2 regions of the Ureibacillus sp. 179-F W5.1 NHS genome follow, and region 2 is predicted to be linked to the other one. Evidence: a T-box and tRNA genes for the amino acid it is inferred to sense, from the RefSeq annotation. Region 2 holds a T-box; the other holds one or more tRNA genes.
What was found. A T-box is a leader RNA that pairs with one kind of tRNA and senses whether it is charged. The one in region 2 lies ahead of argS (arginine--tRNA ligase), so its partner is inferred to be a tRNA-Arg.

Region 1: it has a tRNA-Arg gene. The T-box ahead of argS (arginine--tRNA ligase) is inferred to sense a tRNA for this amino acid. The anticodon was not compared.

Annotation. Positions count from the first base shown of each region.
Region 1 is NZ_JBIQFG010000001.1:138,559-148,417, forward strand. It holds gene ACH0B5_RS00695 (spore coat protein) at 1-429, shown strand, start outside; gene ACH0B5_RS00700 (amino acid ABC transporter ATP-binding protein) at 477-1,199, opposite strand; gene ACH0B5_RS00705 (amino acid ABC transporter permease) at 1,196-1,903, opposite strand; gene ACH0B5_RS00710 (basic amino acid ABC transporter substrate-binding protein) at 1,923-2,723, opposite strand; tRNA gene ACH0B5_RS00715 (tRNA-Arg) at 3,239-3,313, opposite strand; gene clpP (ATP-dependent Clp endopeptidase proteolytic subunit ClpP) at 3,699-4,295, shown strand; gene ACH0B5_RS00725 (HPr family phosphocarrier protein) at 4,417-4,674, opposite strand; gene whiA (DNA-binding protein WhiA) at 4,775-5,719, opposite strand; gene ACH0B5_RS00735 (gluconeogenesis factor YvcK family protein) at 5,793-6,755, opposite strand; gene rapZ (RNase adapter RapZ) at 6,760-7,644, opposite strand; gene ACH0B5_RS00745 (8-oxo-dGTP diphosphatase) at 7,658-8,128, opposite strand; gene trxB (thioredoxin-disulfide reductase) at 8,362-9,309, opposite strand; gene ACH0B5_RS00755 (tetratricopeptide repeat protein) at 9,460-9,859, opposite strand, start outside.
Region 2 is NZ_JBIQFG010000008.1:4,512-14,370, reverse strand. It holds gene ACH0B5_RS05820 (YneF family protein) at 196-417, shown strand; gene ACH0B5_RS05815 (permease) at 720-1,703, shown strand; gene ACH0B5_RS05810 (TIGR03943 family putative permease subunit) at 1,714-2,619, shown strand; T-box leader at 2,708-2,925, shown strand; gene argS (arginine--tRNA ligase) at 2,967-4,640, shown strand; gene ACH0B5_RS05800 (hypothetical protein) at 4,864-5,169, shown strand; gene ACH0B5_RS05795 (PadR family transcriptional regulator) at 5,594-5,914, shown strand; partial or broken gene ACH0B5_RS05790 (DUF1048 domain-containing protein) at 5,976-6,324, shown strand; gene ACH0B5_RS05785 (DUF1048 domain-containing protein) at 6,336-6,686, shown strand; gene ACH0B5_RS05780 (ABC transporter ATP-binding protein) at 7,035-7,796, shown strand; gene ACH0B5_RS05775 (ABC transporter permease) at 7,797-8,546, shown strand; gene ACH0B5_RS05770 (hypothetical protein) at 8,825-9,112, shown strand; gene ACH0B5_RS05765 (hypothetical protein) at 9,188-9,337, shown strand; gene ACH0B5_RS05760 (RCC1 domain-containing protein) at 9,486-9,859, shown strand, end outside.

The DNA.
Region 1 (9,859 bases), on a different contig from region 2:
GCCTTCATGTTAGACGAGTACAATATTACGGCTGAATGTTTCAAAACAGGACAAGATCCAAGTCACCCTACTCGTTCTTACAAAATGCAAATGGGTAACGATACAAAATACGGTTTAACACCTGGCCAACCGAAAAAACCGATGACTTCTGCAAACGAAATCAATGACGGTATTATTTCAGGCTTCTTATTAAACTGTCATAAAATGGGGGCAACTGGTAAAACAACGGCAGCCCTTGAATCAACAAACCCAGTAGTACGTCGTGTATTACAAGACTCTATCCAAAACTGTATCGAAATGGCATACGAATTATCTCTTTACCAAAACAAAAATGGTTACTACCAAGTACCACAACTTTCATCACAAGATATGCAAACGATGTTAAATATGTACGGGCAAGCAGATAAAGCAAAAGATATGCCAAACTAAAATAAACAAATCCATTTGATGGCATCATCAAATGGATTTGTTTTCATTTATAATACTTTTCCTAAAAAGGCTTTCGTTCGTTCATTTTGAGGACGACTAAATAATTCTTCAGGATTTCCTTGTTCCACAATATACCCACCATCCATAAACACGACCCGATCCGCCACTTCTCGGGCAAAGCCCATTTCATGGGTGACAACAACCATCGTCATTCCTTCAACGGCTAATTGTTTCATCACATCTAATACTTCCTTTACCATTTCAGGGTCAAGGGCAGATGTTGGTTCATCAAACAACATCACTTTCGGTTTCATCGCGAGGGCCCGCGCAATGGCTACCCGCTGTTGTTGCCCACCGGAAAGCTGTTCAGGATAATTGTACGCCTTTTCCTTTAAACCTACTTTATCTAATAGTTCCAAGGCAAGGTTTTCCCCATCCTTTTTGTCCATTTTACGTATGAGCATTGGCGCCATCGTAATATTTTCAATCACTGTCATATGGGGAAATAAATTAAACTGTTGAAATACCATTCCGACTTCCGTTCGTATTTCGTTTATGTTCGTTTTCGGATCATTGACCATAACCCCATTAATATAAATCGCGCCATCGGTAATTTCCTCTAATAAATTGATACATCTTAAAAACGTACTTTTACCAGAACCCGATGGACCGATTACACAAACTACTTCCTTTTCATAGACTTCATAGTTAATTCCCTTTAATACTTCTAATTTTCCGTAAGCTTTGTGTAAATTTTCTACTTTTATCATGATGCAATCCGCTCCTCTCGTTTTTTCCGCGGATTGTAATGGATACTAAACCGTCTCTCAACATATGCAATTAGTTTCGCTACAGCATACGTTAAAATTAAATACATAATTGCTGCCACTAAGTAAGGTTCCCAGAAACGTTGGTAAGCGCCTGCTACCACTTTCGCTGCATATAAAATATCATTCGCAGCAATAACCGTTACAAGGGAAGAATCCTTTAATAATGCAATAAATTCATTACCTAATGGTGGAATCATTCGACGAAAGGCTTGAGGTAATATAATTTTCCGCATCGCTTGGCGTTCCGTTAATCCAAGGGAGCGGGCAGCTTCCATTTGACCTTTATCAATCGATTCAATCCCGGCACGGATAATTTCTGCATTATAAGCGGCACTATTTAAAATGAGGGCTGTTATACCGGAAACCAAAAAACCAAAGGATTGACCGAAAACCGCGGGTATAAATGCTAAATGAATGATTAATATTTGAACTAACATTGGCGTTCCACGGAAAAGATCTACATAAATTTTACAAGGCCAATAAACCCATCTTTTTTTAGACGTTTTACCTAACCCTAGTAATAACCCTAGTACGATACCTCCTAAATAACCGCATATCGTTAAAATAATCGTCACCCATAAACCATTTATAAAAAACTCACGGTAGTCCCAGACAATATCCCACCGCATATCTAAGAAGTTCATCTGAAACACCTCCAACTAATTAATCCAGCTCTTGACCTGTAATTTCAGCCAATTTACCATTCTCTTTAATTTTTTGAAGGCCTTCATTTAATTGTTCAAGCACTTCTGTATTTCCCTTTTTCACCATTAACCCGTAATATTCTTTTTCAAAACTATCATCCTCGATCGCTTTTAATTTCGAATCTGGGTTGTTTTTAATATATTCAAGAATGACGGCGTTATCTCCAATAGCCGCATCTACAGTACCATTAATCACTTCTTGAATCGCAATTGGCGTTGTTTCGTAAGGTAAAATATTCGTGCTTGTTTTCCCTTGTAGATCTTGGGCTGCGTAATGACCAGTCGTATTAATTTGTACACCGATTTTTTTATCTTTTAAATCATCAAGTTTAGTAATATCCGAATCTTCTTTTGTGACGATTAATTGGGTAGCCTCATAATACGGTTCTGTGAAATCATAAGTTTCTTTCCGCTCATCCGTTATTGTAATCGCAGAAATACCTAAATCAATTTCTCCATTTGTTATTTGTTGGAATAACGGCTCCCATCCAACGTTATTAATTTCAAACTCTACTCCAATTTCTTCCCCTATTGCTTTCACAATATCAATATCAATACCGACAATATTCCCACTATTGTCAAAGGATTCGAAAGGAGCATAGGCAGCATCTGTACCTACTACTAGTTTCGTTGTTTCCCCTTCAGTACTTGTTGAGTCGGATGATCCGGAAGCTCCATTCTCTTCTGCACCACATGCAGCTAAAATAAGTGAAGCGGCAGCAAAAGGCATCAATAGCTTAAATAAATTTTTCTTTAACATCGTATTCCTCCTTCAAAATAAGTGATTCATATTATTCTATAATCAGAAAATTGAAAATAAAATAAGTTTAGATATCCCCAATTATATAAAGTTCAAAATTTTAATACAACATTTAATTTTCTAAATACTTAAAATAAATTGTAGATTATCGGTTATTTTTTACTAGAAACTATTATAGAAAAGTCGAATATTTATGACTTAAGAGGGGTTTTGTTTAGATTTCTTATTAATGTTCAAATACAAAAAAAGACCCGAGAGTTCTAATTGAACTTTCGGATCTTGTTTCTTTATTCAAACCTCAAACTAAAATTATTCCATTATCGACGCTCATAAATTTATATATGAAAAAATTGGTAATGATAGTTTAAAGAGAATGAATTAGGGATAAAATGAATTGGTACAGTAATTACATTTTATCCCTTATGTTTCATTCCCTCTGAATTTTAATAGGCTGCTAAAACTAGTAAAATTCAGGAAGGTATTACGTATTATATTATATAGTTAAAACAGTAAAATGGCGCCCTCGGAGGGAATCGAACCCCCAGCGGAAGAACCGGAATCTTCTGTGTTATCCATTACACCACGAGGACGTTTAATATGTCACTTGTATCGACTAAAACGATTTTCAGTATAAAATTGAACTTCTAGTAAAAAGCATAGTGTCGATTTATGACCTTTCTATTATACAAATGTATATAAGACAATTCAACTATAAAATTGAAGTTAGGGATAATTTTTTTAAAGAAATACTGAATGATTTCATACACAAAATTGGTTTGAATGCCTTTTCCATTCCCATCTTATAGCTCTACTATCCCCATAGAATAATAGTAATTTTCATTTTAAATTTATTTTATTCACAATTAGTGGTTTATATTTGACCTTCCTTGACTATTCTGTGTATGATATGAGTACAGCTGAAGTGAAAGCTTCAGCACGTAGTAAACGACTAAATCTTTTTAAGGAGGATTTACAATGAATTTAATTCCTACAGTTATCGAACAAACAAATCGCGGTGAACGTGCCTATGACATTTATTCAAGACTTTTAAAAGACCGCATCATTTTACTTGGTAGCGCTATTGATGATAATGTAGCAAACTCCATTGTTGCCCAATTATTATTTTTAGCAGCAGAAGATCCAGATAAAGATATTTCCCTATATATTAACTCACCTGGTGGCTCCATTACAGCTGGTATGGCTATTTACGATACAATGCAATATATTAAGCCTCAAGTTTCTACAATTTGTATCGGCATGGCAGCTTCAATGGGTGCATTCTTACTTACTGCTGGTGAACCAGGTAAACGTTTCGCATTACCAAATGCTGAAGTGATGATTCACCAACCACTTGGTGGAGCTCAAGGGCAAGCAACTGAAATCGAAATTGCTGCAAAACGTATTCTTTTCTTACGTGATAAATTAAACAAAATTTTATCTGAACGTTCTGGTCAACCGTTAGAAAAAATCGCTCAAGATACAGATCGCGATAACTTCATGACAGCAGAACAAGCGAAAGAATATGGTTTAATTGACAATATCATTACTCGTATCGAAGATTCTAAAAAATAATAATCGAAACAAAATGGTGATAAGGAATTTCCTTATCACCATTTTTTTATAAAAAAGGGACGTCTCATTTAAGTATGAGACACCCCCTTAAAGTTGCGAGCGTTTACAAGTTTTCTCATTGTTATTCTTCTCTTTGAATTAAGGATGATAATCCGTCGATAGCCTCTTGTTCATCTTTACCGTCTGCGATAAGTGTAACAGTTGTTCCTCTTGCAATTGCTAAGCTCATAATCCCCATAATGGATTTAGCATTCACTTTTTTCTCGTCTTTTTGTAAATACACTTCTGATTTAAAACGATTTGCTTCTTGTACAAATAAAGCAGCTTGTCTTGCCTGTAAACCAGATTTCAATTTCACTTCTACATTGGTTTCAACCATTTATCGATACTCCCTTTCACACCGTACATAATATAATTTTATCTTATCTAAATTGTATAAAAAGAACAATGTTAGATTACTACAATTTTTTGAACAATCACTATTTTATCGTTTCGCCGCGTCTTAAAGCATCCGCTATTTCGTCAATTTTACGTAAACGATGATTTACCCCCGATTTACTTACAGTTCCAGTGGAAACCATCTCGCCAAGTTCTTTTAAAGTCACATCTTGATACTCAACACGAAGCCGTGCAATTTCTCGTAACTTTTCAGGAAGTTGATCAAGTCCGACCGTATTTTCAATAAATCGGATGTTTTCCACTTGACGAATAGCCGCACCGATTGTTTTGTTTAAGTTCGCCGTTTCACAATTGACGATACGGTTTACACTGTTTCGCATATCCCGTAATATCCGTACATCTTCAAACTTTAGCATCGCCTGTGTGGCGCCAACAATTCCTAAAAAATCAGAAATTTTTTCAGCTTCTTTTAAATAGGTGACAAATCCCTTTTTCCGTTCGATTGTTTTTGCATTTAAATTAAATTGATTCATTAAATCGGCTAATGCTTCCCCATGCTCTTTATATAAAGAATAAATCTCTAGATGATAAGCAGAAGTTTCGGGGTTATTTACAGAGCCACCTGCTAAAAACGCTCCACGCAAATAGGCTCGTTTTTGATTTTTATTTGATAACAACGAACTAGAAATGGAATGATTTAATTGAAAATCCCCAGATAAAATATCTAAATCTGTTAATAGTTCACGAGCACCATCCCGAACCCGGCAAATGTAAACATTATTTTTCTTTAAGCGCATTTTTTTTCGCACTAAAAGTTCCACATTGTATGGATATAATTTTTTAACAATCGTGTACAGTCTTCTTGCAATTGCTGCATTTTCTGTTTGCACGTCTAAACTCAGCTGTCTATTTGTAAAGGATAATGATCCGTTCATTCGTATAAGTGCAGAGACTTCCGCTTTTAAGCAATGCTCATCCGTCTCTACTTGCGTTAACTCTTTTTTTGTTTCGGAAGCAAATGACATCTTTCTCCCCCCTTTTACCTATGTATGAAAACAATCATATCATATATTCCATTCTAGAGTTCGTTTTGCTTACTTACATTCTCTTCAATGTGTAATCATACAACCATTTCGCAATTTTATTGGATTCATGGCGGACAACCCCAGATTGGATTGTTGCGATTTCCTTTTTAATAACTTCCAATCCCATGCTCTTTAATTTTTCTATATCAATCAGAACTGGTTCTGCATTTTCTTCTCGATAATTTTCTTTTATCGGTAAGGGGAGTTCAATCTCATTTACTAAAATGGCATCTAAACAAGGCTTTCCTACATGATCATAAATCGCTTGAACATGATCTGTGGCACGATAACGAATCGTTTCACCCTTTTGTGTCATTAAGTTGCAAATATAAATCCGTTTTCCCTTTGCCTTTACTAAAGTATCTCCAATTTCTTTGACTAATAAATTGGGAATAATACTTGTATATAAACTTCCAGGTCCTACAAGAATAAAATCGGCCTTCTCAATCGCCCGAATCGCTTCCGGGAGCGCTTTTACATCTTCAGGCACTAAATAGACCCGTTTAATTGGAAGATGGGAAGATGGAATTTTAGACTCCCCTTCAATAATAGATCCGTCAACAAGTTCTGCGTTCAATGTAATTTTTTTATTTGCTGCTGGTATTACTTTCCCGTGCACCTTTAAGACCTTACTCATTTCAGCAATCGCATGACTAAAGTCTCCTGTTATATCCGTTAGTGCTGTTAGCATTAAATTTCCTAATGAATGACCACCTAATTCAACGGATTGCGAAAAACGATACTGGAACATTTGCTCAACTAACGGTTCCGTATCAGAAAGGGCAGCAATCACGTTGCGAATATCACCAGGTGGCGGAATATCGTAGTCATCACGGAGTCGACCTGAAGAGCCTCCATCATCGGCAACCGTTACGATTGCAGTAATGTCAAAGGGATATTTTTTCAATCCGCGCAACATTGTTGAAAGGCCCGTTCCACCTCCGATGACTACAATATTCGTTCTCTTTTTTTTCATTACTTCAATCCTTTCTGCGATTGATGTCACGGTGGGTAATGGCAGTTTTGTAATGATCGCTAAATAGTTTCCCGAAATATTCAGCTAATGTTACAGAACGATGTTGACCACCTGTACATCCAAAAGCAATCACTAATTGTGCTTTCCCTTCATGGATATATTGCGGAATCATAAACTCAAACAAATCTTTTAATTTCGTTATTAACATTTGTGTTTCTTCAGAAGCTAATACATAGGATGATACTTCCTCTTGTAAACCTGTCTTTGGACGTAATTCCTCCACATAATACGGATTCGTTAAAAAACGGACATCGAATACTAAATCTGCGTCAATCGGAATTCCATTTTTATATCCAAAGGACATGACATTAATAAAGAACTTTGGCCTGTTCGTATTGGAAAACTCATTGCCAATTCGTTCTCGTAATTCTCTCGGTTTCATATGGGAAGTATTATAGACAAACTTTGCTCGACCTTTTAGTTCAGCAAGCATTGCTCTTTCCTTTTCAATTCCTTCGAGGGGTAATCCTTGAGGAGCTAAAGGGTGAGATCTTCTTGTTTCTTTATAACGTCGAACGAGGGTTTCATTATCAGCATCCAAAAACAATACCCGTGTTTTAACATATGCTTCCTTTTCCAATAAATCTAGGGCATCGATTAATGATTCGAAAAATTCTCCTCCACGCATATCCATTACAGCGGCAATACGTGTAATGTTTCGTTCGGATTCTTTCATTAATGCTAAAAAAGTCGTTAATAGAGCAGGGGGTAAATTATCAATGCAATAATAACCTAAATCTTCAAAGCTTTGGACTGCGACTGTCTTACCAGCTCCGGACATCCCTGTAATAATGACTATCTCATGTGTATAGATATGACTATTACCCATGTGATCATCTCCTCTACTTAAGTTCATTCGACGTTTGCAACCGCTCATCTAGTAACTCAAAATCCTCTGTATATATAAATGTACCATATTGAATCCCTTCATTTAATGCGGCAAACAATAAATTTTTCCGATCGCCTTCAGCCATTGGAAGATTGGATAGATGATCAACCGGGTGCCATTCTAGAACCCCTTCCCTTGTCTGTTCAAAGGGTTGTCCTTCGATACCATGGGCGACAAATGTATAAAGCATCCATTCGTCTTTAACGGTTTCCCCATCTTTAATAACCATCGTATAGACTCCCTTAAGATGTAAATTTTTTGGGGTAACATTTGTTTCCTCTTTAAATTCTCTTAAAGCTGCCTCATAAATGGATTCACCTAATTCCATCTTTCCACCTGGCGCAACATACCAACCTCTTCTAGGCTTTTGGAGAAGTAATACTTCCCCATCTTGAATTGCTAATAAATTTGCAATACGCTGCATTACACCCACCTCAAATCATTTGATACTCCCTTTGTTTTCTATTATACCTTCTATTGGGACTACCTTACAAAATAATACGTTTATAAAATAGATTTCATGCTATTTTCAAATAACAAAAAAAGTTGCTTCCATAACGGAAGCAACTAAAATACTAAAAAAAGGGGGTCAAAGTTTATACCCCCGATTATACATATTCTTTATTGCAAGGAAGTTACAGGAAAATTAAAAGCACATTACTTTTGCCCAATTTTTTCCTTTAGTTCTTCAACATAATGTTGTGCTGATTGAGCTGCGATACTGCCGTCACCAGTTGCTGTTACAATTTGGCGTAGCATTTTATCACGAACATCACCAGCAGCAAAAATTCCTTTTACAGAAGTTTCCATTTTGTCATCTGTTACGATATATCCTTGTTCATTTAATATGCCCAAGTTTTTAAATGGAGCTGTTAGTGGCACCATTCCGATATAAACGAAAACGCCATCTGTTTGGAATTCTTGTTCACTACCATCTACTGTTGAAACTAATGTTACACTTCCTACTTTACCGTCTTTTTCATGAATTTCTTTTAATGTGTGATTCCAAATGAAGTCTACTTTTTCATTTGCAAAGGCACGATCTTGTAAAATCTTTTGAGCACGTAATTTATCACGTCGGTGAACAATCGTTACTTTATCAGCAAAACGAGTTAAATAAACTCCTTCTTCGACTGCTGAATCCCCACCGCCTACAACGATTAAATTCTTTTGTTTAAAGAATGCACCATCACAAACGGCACAGTAACTTACACCGCGGCCACCAAGTTCTTTTTCACCCGGTATACCCATTTTTTTGTACTCGGCACCAGTAGTAATAATGATAGAACGTGTTTTATATTCTTTTGAACCTGCTTTAATTACTTTATATTCTTCACCATCAATAATTTCAGCAACATCACCATAAGCGTATTCTGCGCCGAATTTTTTTGCGTGTTCGAACATTTTTGTAGAAAGTTCAGGTCCTAAAATGGTTTCGAATCCTGGATAGTTTTCAACTTCTTCCGTATTGGCCATTTGCCCACCGGGAATTCCGCGCTCAATCATTAAAGTTGATAAATTTGCACGGGAAGCATAAACCGCTGCTGTCATCCCTGCAGGACCTGCTCCGATAATAATTACGTCATATATTTTTTCTTCAGCCATTAAAAAAGCCTCCTTATAAAGAAGCGACAAATTTCCTTCGCTTTCATTCATTGTATTACTAAAATTTTTTACACACACCGTTATAAAAAATTGTTCTTTACATCTTTCATCCTAGGACATTCCACAACTAACTTCAAATATATTGCCTAGTTAGTCGAAAGGTAAATAGTGAATTAATTCCTCCACATACTTCGTTAACGTTGATACGGAAATATTATATTTTTCAGCATAATGCTTTTTCGTCACTTTTTTACTATTAATAGTTGAAAAGAACATATACTCAACAGCTGCTGCTAAAGCTTTTACATTTTTAAATGGATAATCATTTTTCAATGCCCGTTCACTTAATACAAACCACATTTGGAATAAATATTGTACTTCTAACGTAATCGGGTTCAAGCTTTTATATAATTCCTCCGCAACTTCCATAGAACGAACAAAATATTTTTCCGTATCGTTATCGTTTGTAAATTGATGTTGAAGAGCATAGGCTAAACATAATTTTTCAATACCACTATACTTTGATAGATCGATTAATTTAGGATGTGCG
Region 2 (9,859 bases):
TGTAGGTTTGGGATACGATTATAGAAAAAACAATTGAAAAGCTAGTATCTAAGCAGTTTATAGTGTATAATCCTTCATGGAGAGTTTATCTTTGTTTTCTTTATATGATTGTGAAACTTGATTTTCCATTCGTATAAAGTGGTTGAACAAAGTTTGATTCATGGTATTAACGGCAGTGGAGGAGGTTGGCACAAAATGGCTACATGGGCTTGGATTCTTATCGTAATTATCGCTCTAGTAGGGGGCGTTGCACTAGGTTTCTTTTTAGCACGTCAATATATGATGAAATATTTAAAAGAAAACCCACCAATCAATGAACAAATGATTCGTGTCATGATGGCTCAAATGGGACGTAAACCATCTGAAAAGCAAGTTCGTCAAATGATGGCACAAATGAACAAATTACAAAGTAAATAATTGTAATCTCAACAACAGTTTGCATACGTTAAACTGTTGTTTTACTTTCTATGGTTAAGTAAACTTTTCGAAAGGTGTAATTTTAGCTTTAAGCTGAAATTACACTTTTTCTTTTTTATAAGTAATGGTTTGAAAAATAATCATTTTTTTAGCATGTTTTAATGCTTCCTTTACTAAAATTACTATAGGAGATTTAAAAAATAGTATTTTGTATTGTTGATAATAGAAAATTTAGAACAAGGTAGATAGAAATGTTATCGAACAAGTAGTTCTATGAAAATATGGAGAAGGAGTGAGTTTCAATGTCCTATAGCCAAAAATCTTCATTTAATCTTTCTACAATCATTTTCCTCCTTTTAGTCGTTGGTTTCATTTTTTTTAGTCCATTTTTCGTTACGGAAGAATGGAGTTCTTTACCCCAGTTAAATACCATTTTCCTTAGTATTTTAATCGAAGCCATTCCATTTGTTTTAATAGGTGTCCTAATTGCTGGATTTATTCAAATATTTATTACGGAAGAACATATCAAGTCATGGATTCCGAAAAGTAAAGTAAAAGCCGTGTTCATGAGTTGTATAGTCGGTGCTTTATTTCCAGCATGTGAATGTGGAATCGTTCCTATTGTTCGAAAATTAATTGATAAAGGCGTTCCTTTATATGCAGGAGTTGGTTTTTTATTAACCGGTCCATTAATTAATCCAATTGTTATCCTTTCAACGTATATGGCCTTTGGAAATGATTTAAGGATGGCTTTGTTACGAATGGGCGTTGGGTTTGTCGCAGCATTAGCCATTGCACTAGTGATAAGCTTTTTATTTAAATCAAATCAATTAAAACATAAGGAACATAGCGTCACAAAATCAAAAGTAAAACACCCCCCTTTATATCAAAGAGTAAAAGGAATGTTCGAACATTCAATCGATGAATTTTTTGATATGAGTAAATATTTAATTATTGGTGCCTTTGTCGCAGCTGGCTTACAAACCTTTGTAGCTGCCCAAGCGTTGCTAGCTTTCGGAGATAGTGTTTACCATTCGACGATTGTAATGATGGCATTAGCATTCTTCTTATCCCTATGTTCAGAGGCAGATGCCTTCATTGGTGCTTCCTTTAGAAACTTGTTTCCCACAACTTCCATCCTTGCCTTTTTAGTGTATGGACCTATGATTGATTTGAAAAATACGATCATGTTACTAAGTGTCTTTAAGGCGAAGTTTGTATTCGTATTATTCCTTCTAATTACAACAATTGTCTTTTTATTTGTAAGTTTAACTAGTTTCCTATAGGGGTGTTTCCATGAAGTTTCACTTGCAACATTTTATCAAAGCTGTCATTTTAGGCGTATTCGTGTTGTTTTTCATTGATTTACATTCGACAGGGACGATCATGAAATATATTAACCCGAAATATGAAAATATTAGTAAGTTAGCAGCGGGTATTTTTATCCTGTTGTTCTTTATACAGCTGTTTCGTATTTTTCAAAGGAAAGGGAAAGGACATCATCATTGTGGTCCAAGTTGTCATCACGGTCATGACCATGGCAATGAACAATTTAATTTATCAAGATTATTCAGTTACAGTGTGATGGTTTTTCCTATTATTACGGGATTTGCTTTTGAACCAGCTACTTTAAATTCCACCATTGCTTCAAATAAAGGAGCGATTTTTTCCCAAGTAAATCAAAAGGAAACTTCCCCTTTGAATGAAACAACCCTTACAGATAAAGAAAATATTGATATTTATTCAAGTGACCACGTTCCATTAGTGAATAACAATTATTTATCAAATGAAGAATATGAGAAAAAGTTATCGTTACTTGAGCAATCCGAGACGATTCAAATGCAAGATGATATTTTTGGTTCTTATTACGAAGCGTTAAATGAAAATCCAACGGAATATGTAGGAAGAACCATTCAAATGAGCGGGTTTGTTTTTAAAGAAGATGGCTTTAATTCCAATCAACTCGTATTATCTCGTTTTATGATTACCCATTGTATAGCTGACGCTAGTATTTTAGGGATTTTAACGGAATTTGAAGGGGCAAATACTTTAAAAGAGGATACTTGGCTTGAAATTGAAGGCGTATTAGATGTGACAAATTACGGGGGATATGAAATTCCAGTTATTAAAGCAACTGGCTGGAAAGTAATAGACGAGCCGACTGAACCATATGTTTATCCGGTATTAACGTTAGCTGAATAAACTATGTTTTAATCATTGAACTGTTTTATTAAAATTTTCTTGCATTTCAATTTACGATTATGTAGAATCAATTTTAATTTAATGAATGGGAAATTCGATGAAAAAGACAGTAGCTAATATGGAAGGGTAAGCGAATTAGGGGTGGTGGGAGCCTAATACTGAAAATATTAGTGAAACGCACTTTGGAGAAACTTCTTGAAACTTAGTAGAGAAGATCGGGGAAGGCACCCCGTTATGAACGAAAAAAGCGGTCACATTTGTGGCAACTAGAGTGGTACCACGGGAATTTATGCTCTCGTCTCTTTTTTATAGAGACGGGAGCTTTTTTGTTTAGAGGAGGATGAAAAATGAAAACGAAATTAGCGTTCCTTATTTCGAAGGCATTAAATGAAAGTTTATCAGTTGAGGAAATAGAATCATTGTTGGAAATACCTAAATATGCCCACTTAGGAGATATTTCTTTTCCTTGTTTTACACTAGCAAAAAAGTTGAAAAAATCTCCTCAATTAATTGCGAAGGAAATAGCCGAAAAAATTCAAGGTGATTTTATACAAGAAGTGCGTGCAGAACAGGCCTATGTCAATGTATTTTTTCATCAATTACAAGTGGCCAATAATGTAATTGAAAAGGTTTTATTGGAAAAACATCATTTTGGAACAAAAGAGAAAAACGGTCAAAAGGTTGTTTTAGATTTTTCATCACCAAATATTGCGAAGCCCTTTTCGATGGGACATCTTCGTTCCACGGTAATTGGCAATGCGTTAGCAAACATTTCTGAGAAGTTAGGTTATGAAGCTATCCGTATTAATCATCTAGGAGATTGGGGTACCCAATTTGGGAAATTGATCGTTGCCTACCAATTGTGGGGCAATCTACAGGCTATTGAACAAAATCCTATTGAAGAGCTATTAAAAATTTATGTAAAGTTTCATGAAGAAGCAGAAAAAGAAGAGTCGTTAAACGACAAAGCAAGAGAAGCTTTTAAAGCCCTTGAAGATGGAAATGAGGAAGCTCACGCATTATGGAAATGGTTCCGAGATGCTTCGTTAAAGGAGTTTGAAGACATTTATCAAATGTTAGGTGTTTCCTTTAATTCCTATCACGGTGAAGCCTTTTATAACGATAAAATGGGTTCTGTTGTAGAAGAATTAATAAATAAAGGATTACTTGAAGAATCCGACGGTGCGATGGTCGTTCAATTAGAAGAAATGCCACCTTGTTTAATGATGAAAAAAGATGGGGCCACTTTATATGCGACCCGTGATTTAGCAGCGGCCATGTATCGATACAATTTATATGAACCAGCTAAAATTTTTTATGTGGTCGGCCATGAACAGTCGCTCCATTTTAAACAGTTGTTTGCAGTGTTGAAGAAAATGGGGTATCAATGGTCCGAAAATTTAATGCATGTTCCATTTGGCATGATGTTAAAGGACGGGAAAAAAATGTCTACTCGTAAAGGGAAGGTCGTTTTACTAGCCGATGTGTTAGCAGAAACGATGCAAGCTGCGAGAAAAAATATTGAAGAAAAAAATCCCCAACTTAAAAATAAAGAAAAAGTAGCAAATGAGGTCGGAATTGGAGCAGTTATTTTCAACGACTTAAAAAATGAACGAATGAATGATATCGAATTTTCTATTGAAAAGATGGTGACTTTTGAAGGAGAAACGGGACCGTATGTTCAATATACGAATGCGCGGATTCAAACTTTACTCAACAAAGGCAAATTTTCATTTACGGAATCGCATTTAAATTATTTAGATGGGGAAGCGTGGGAAGTAATAAAACTTATTGAAACTTTTCCTCATGTAATCGAAACGGCTTTTGTTCAAGCAAATCCTTCAACAATTGCGAAATTTAGTTTGCAACTAGCAAGAAGCTTTAATAAATATTATGCTAATACGAAGTTTTTAACGAATGATGAATTACAAAGAGAACGTTTGAAAGTTGCTTATGCGGTTTCGATACTTTTGCAAGAATCTTTACGATTATTAGGAATTAAAGCACCTAAGGAGATGTAAAAATAAACCCTTTTAATATTCAAGAAGGGGGTATGTTTTATTATAAAACAAAATGATATTATCAAAATAAACTGGGATATTATTTACTTGTCAATTACAAGTGAATGTTTATATCGAATTTATCATTCACTTTCAAAAAAACGTTGATTCCTATTGATACGGTAAAAGCATAAAGAATTTTATCGTCATTATGTCAAGAATGAAAAGTAGGAGTGGTTATATAATGGAGTATTTATTTATTGCTATATCTATTGTAATCATCATTTACAGGATTATGAAAAATAGAGGAACGTTAAAGGTACTGACAAAACGCCAAATTTTAGGGGTTGGGATATCCTATCTTTTAGCAACATTAATGGGCTTTATTTTTATATACTTTGGAGGGAATTGGATTGTAGGATCAATTTCGAATATAATCTTTAAATATATAGTTTTTCTTGCCTTCGTCTTGATTATCCTCAATTTATGTGTAACCATTTTAAACAAATTGTTACTGAAAATTACAAATGGAATTTTACCAAAAGAATAAATGATGTTATAGAAATAGGCTAACAATAAATTTTTTATATTTCCACAATCGAGCACAATTCAGAGTAGAAGTTGTGCTCTTTCTTTATGTGTGTAATCCAAAGGATAAAATATGGACAATTAATAATTTCAAAAATAATGAGCAGAATTAAAAGAATTAAAAAAAATTATAAATTCCAATTGACAGTCAATCTACTTAGTGTTACGATGTACTTGTAGTAAGTGTTACTTGATACTTGTAGTGCTTAGTAGTGAATTTTGAAAAAGTTTCTAAATTTTAATTGACACCCTCACTACTTAGTGCTACATTATAGATGTAGTTAGTATTACTTAATAGCCTTTTTACACAAAGCTATTAAGTAAAATTTTTTCTCGGTACTAAGTAATACAGAATATAAGTCAGACAGAATAGGGGGGCGCTGAACTTGGAAAATTTAACTGAGATGCTGAAGGGTTCGCTGGAAGGGTGTGTGTTGGAAATTATTAGTCGTCATGAAACCTATGGCTATGAAATTACCCGTCGCCTAAACCAACTTGGGTTTACTGAAGTTGTGGAAGGAACTGTATACACTATCCTAGTACGATTAGAAAAGAAAAAACTAGTTAATGTAGAAAAGAAACCGTCAGATATGGGTCCACCCCGCAAGTTTTACACACTTAATGAAGCTGGGCGCCAGGAACTTGAATTGTTTTGGGAAAAATGGGATTTTTTATCTTCAAAAATTAATGCTTTAAAGTCAATCTAGTTTCATAAATTGTATCGTCCAGTGTTTTTGGTTCAGCTTTATAAAAAAAGGAGGAAAAGTAATGAGGTTTTGGGAAAAAAATTACAGGTAGTGACATGACGAAAGAAATGAAAAATTTTGAATCCCGTGCCAAAAAATTGCCATCTGATTATCAAACGGCATGGGAAAAAATTAAAGCTAATCTTTGGTCGCACTCAGATTTCACTGGTCGCAACCTCATGCCAATTCTTGACGGTGTACTTGGTCTACTTGAAGAAACGGCAGCGGAAGGTCAGCGTGTTCAAGAGGTTTTGGGCGATGATATTCAAGGCTTCTGTTCGGCATTGTGCGGTGAAGAGGAAGCAAAATCTTATCGCGATAAGTGGCGTGAGCAACTAAACAGAAATGTTGCTAAAAAACTGGGTAAATAAGGAGGATAAAAATGAGCATACAAGACATTATTGAGGGTAAAAAAGAGTGGAGAGCACACATGGCGCGTGTCAAAGCCCTCCCACAAGATTATCGTGTTGTTTACAAGGAGATTCAAAAATATTTTTTTAAGGTCGGCCCTGTCGAGTTAACCGAAGGGACTGGTTTACTTTCGGGAATTATTGATCTTTTTGAAGAAGGTGCTGCCTCCGGGAAAGGTGTACTCGAAGTGACAGGTAATGACGTGGCAGCTTTCTGCGACGATTTAATCAAAGATTCAAAAACATACGCTGACATCTACCAAGAATCTGTAGACAAAGAAGTTGCTAAGGCAATGAAAAAGATTACAGATAAAAAGAAGTAAAAATAGGTACCGAGAAGGAAAATGTATATGAGGTAAAGCGAGTATATTGAGGATGGATAAGAGGTTCAAGAATCGATTAAGTAGAAGCAATAATCCCGTTCTGAATAGTGGGTAACCAATGTGAATTATCACCTTCACTATTCAGTTATTTTTTGACTTGGTACTAAGTAATACTTATTATAAGTCAGACTTAATAGGGGAGTATTGGCAATCTAGAATTAAGGCCGTTAATCGGATATTTATACTGCTTTGTCTGTATACGAGTATCTACCTCTCTTTTCAGACTAAGCTAGGAAATTTTCGATTTCGAAAGCAATCTTTCTACACTTAATATAAGGAGGAAAAAATATGAGCAATGTAGCGATATCAGTAAAAGGGTTAAAGAAATCTTATAAAGACAAGGAAGTATTAAAGGGAGTGGATTTTGATGTACGGCGTGGTGAAATTTTCGCTTTGCTAGGTTCAAATGGAGCAGGCAAGACGACGACAATCAACATCCTCTCGACATTGATGAAATCTGATGGTGGTAAAGTAAATATTTGTGGCTTTGACGTTCAACATCAACCAGATTATGTTCGCGAGAGCATTAGTCTGACAGGACAGTTCGCAGCTTTAGATGGCATGCTCACTGGTAGAGAAAATCTGATCATGATTGCCAAGTTACGGGGAGTTTCCAATCCTACTCAAGTCGCTGACAATCTACTGACAAGGTTTAGTTTGACGGATGCGGCCAATCGTCGGGCAGACCAATATTCAGGTGGGATGAAGCGTCGGCTTGATATTGCCATGAGTCTAATTGGTACTCCAGCAGTCATTTTTCTCGATGAACCAACGACAGGGTTAGATCCAGAGGCACGGATTGAAGTGTGGGAAACCGTTAAAGAGCTTGCAGATGGTGGTACGACGATTTTATTGACGACTCAATATTTAGAAGAAGCTGAACATCTGGCGGACCGAATCGCCATTTTACATGAAGGGAAAATCATCACAACAGGTACCCTAACGGAATTGAAAGAGATGTTCCCACCAGCAAAAGTTGAGTACATCGAAAACCAACCGACGTTAGAGGATATTTTCCTCGCGATTATAGGTAAAAAGGAGGAAATGTAAATGAAAAATAGAACAGGGGTTTTACTTGGTCGTTTAATGCGTAATATCATGCGTAGTCCAGATACGATTATTACGGTGGCAATTACACCGATTATGATGATGCTGTTATTTGTCTACGTTTTTGGTGGCGCAATAGAAACAGGGACAGATAATTACGTTAATTATTTATTACCGGGAATTTTATTGATGGGAATCGCATCCGGTGTCGCTTACACATCCTTGCGGTTATTTACAGATGTAAAGAGTGGATTAATGGCCCGTTTCATTACGATGCCCATTAAACGTTCCTCGATTATGTGGGCTCACGTCTTGACCTCTCTTGTTTCCAATGGGTTAACGCTTGTGGTAGTTATTCTTGTAGCCCTTTTAATGGGTTTTCGTTCTAGCGCTAATTTCTTGGATTGGCTTGCTGTAGCAGGAATAATCGGTCTGTTCACGCTAGCACTGACATGGTTGGCGGTTATACCAGGGTTGACAGCAAAGTCGATGGAAGGAGCTACAGCTTACTCGTACCCGCTAATTTTCCTACCGTTTATCAGTTCAGCTTTTGTCCCGACGGAAACAATGCCAAAACTTATCCGCCTTTTCGCTGAAAACCAGCCGGTAACGTCAATCGTAAATGCGATTCGTGCCCTCTTGTATGAAGGCCCTGTCGGCAACGATATTTGGATTGCACTTGCATGGTGCGTCGGTATCATGATCATCGCTTACTTTTTTGCAAATAGAGCATTTAAACGTCAGCTAGGGTAACTGCACCATTTGCCCAGTATCCAGGGGTAACTAGATGTTTTGAAGGCACGGAGAATTTTTTCGTGCCTTTTTGATTTATTAACCTAATGTTTAATCGTGGGAAGATACTACAGACGGTTTATATTGTCGCGACGAGTTCACAAACAAACGTAGTAAATTGATAGAATAAGATAATGTAATAAGTTATGATTCGATTGAGTTGTGCGTTTTTTATATCAAAAATATATTACAGACAAATCATAGAAATTTACTTATTATAGTAATAAAGGGGGATATATATGTCTGTAACTATTAATGTTTTTAGGAATGGAGAACTAAAAAATCGAAATGTTTTTCCCGGTAAGTCTATTTTAATAGTACTTGATTATTTAAAAGGTAATGATATTGATTATGCTATTCAAGATAGTGAAGATGCACTTGAAGAAAGTAGAATTAACAATGAAAGTATTATTAGTATTGATGACACTAACTTACTTGATGTAGAAGGAGAGGCAAATTTCGTTACTGAATATTCGTTATCATACGATAACACAATTTATAACAATTTACTTAAAATTCTACAATAATATTATATATTCTTGTATAAGCAATGAAATAATTTTGATTTATTACATAAAGTACTATTTATCTAAGAGGGTGTCATGCGTGATGAAAAAATTAATGAGGAAAAAATGGATGAAGAATCATTAATGGATTTAATAGATAAAATGGCATCTCAACCTGGTACAGTTAGAAAATTAACTGAAGAAGAAATTAAAAAGTTATCTAAACAAAATAATCCATTCTTATAAATAAAGCACTTAGCCAAAAAAGTTGAATTAATTTAATCTATTAGGAGAGCAGTCATTTGAGGAGATGGCTGCTTTTTATATAATTTTGAGAGAATAGCGGAAAAGGTGAGATAAAAAAGTAACTTCATAAACAGAGGTGATCTTAAAGATGAAAAGATGGCCAAAAGATACCGTTGCGGCAGGGCGTCGGCATACCGTTGGACTGAAATCAGACGGTACGGTAATAGCTGTTGGTGATAATAAATTGGGCCAATGTGATGTAAATGAATGGACCGATATAGTGGCGGTTGCTGCTGGTAATGTTCATATGGCGACGAACACGGGAAATGTTCATACAGTTGGTCTTAAAGCAGACGGAACCGTGTTGGCTGTGGGTTGGAATACGTATGATCAATGCAATGTAAACAGTTGGGATGATATTGTGGCGATTGCGACGGGTTGGCGTCATAGCGTTGGACTGAAATCAGATGGTACGGTAGTAGCGGTAGGTCGAAAAAATGAAGGCGAATGCAATGTAAATAC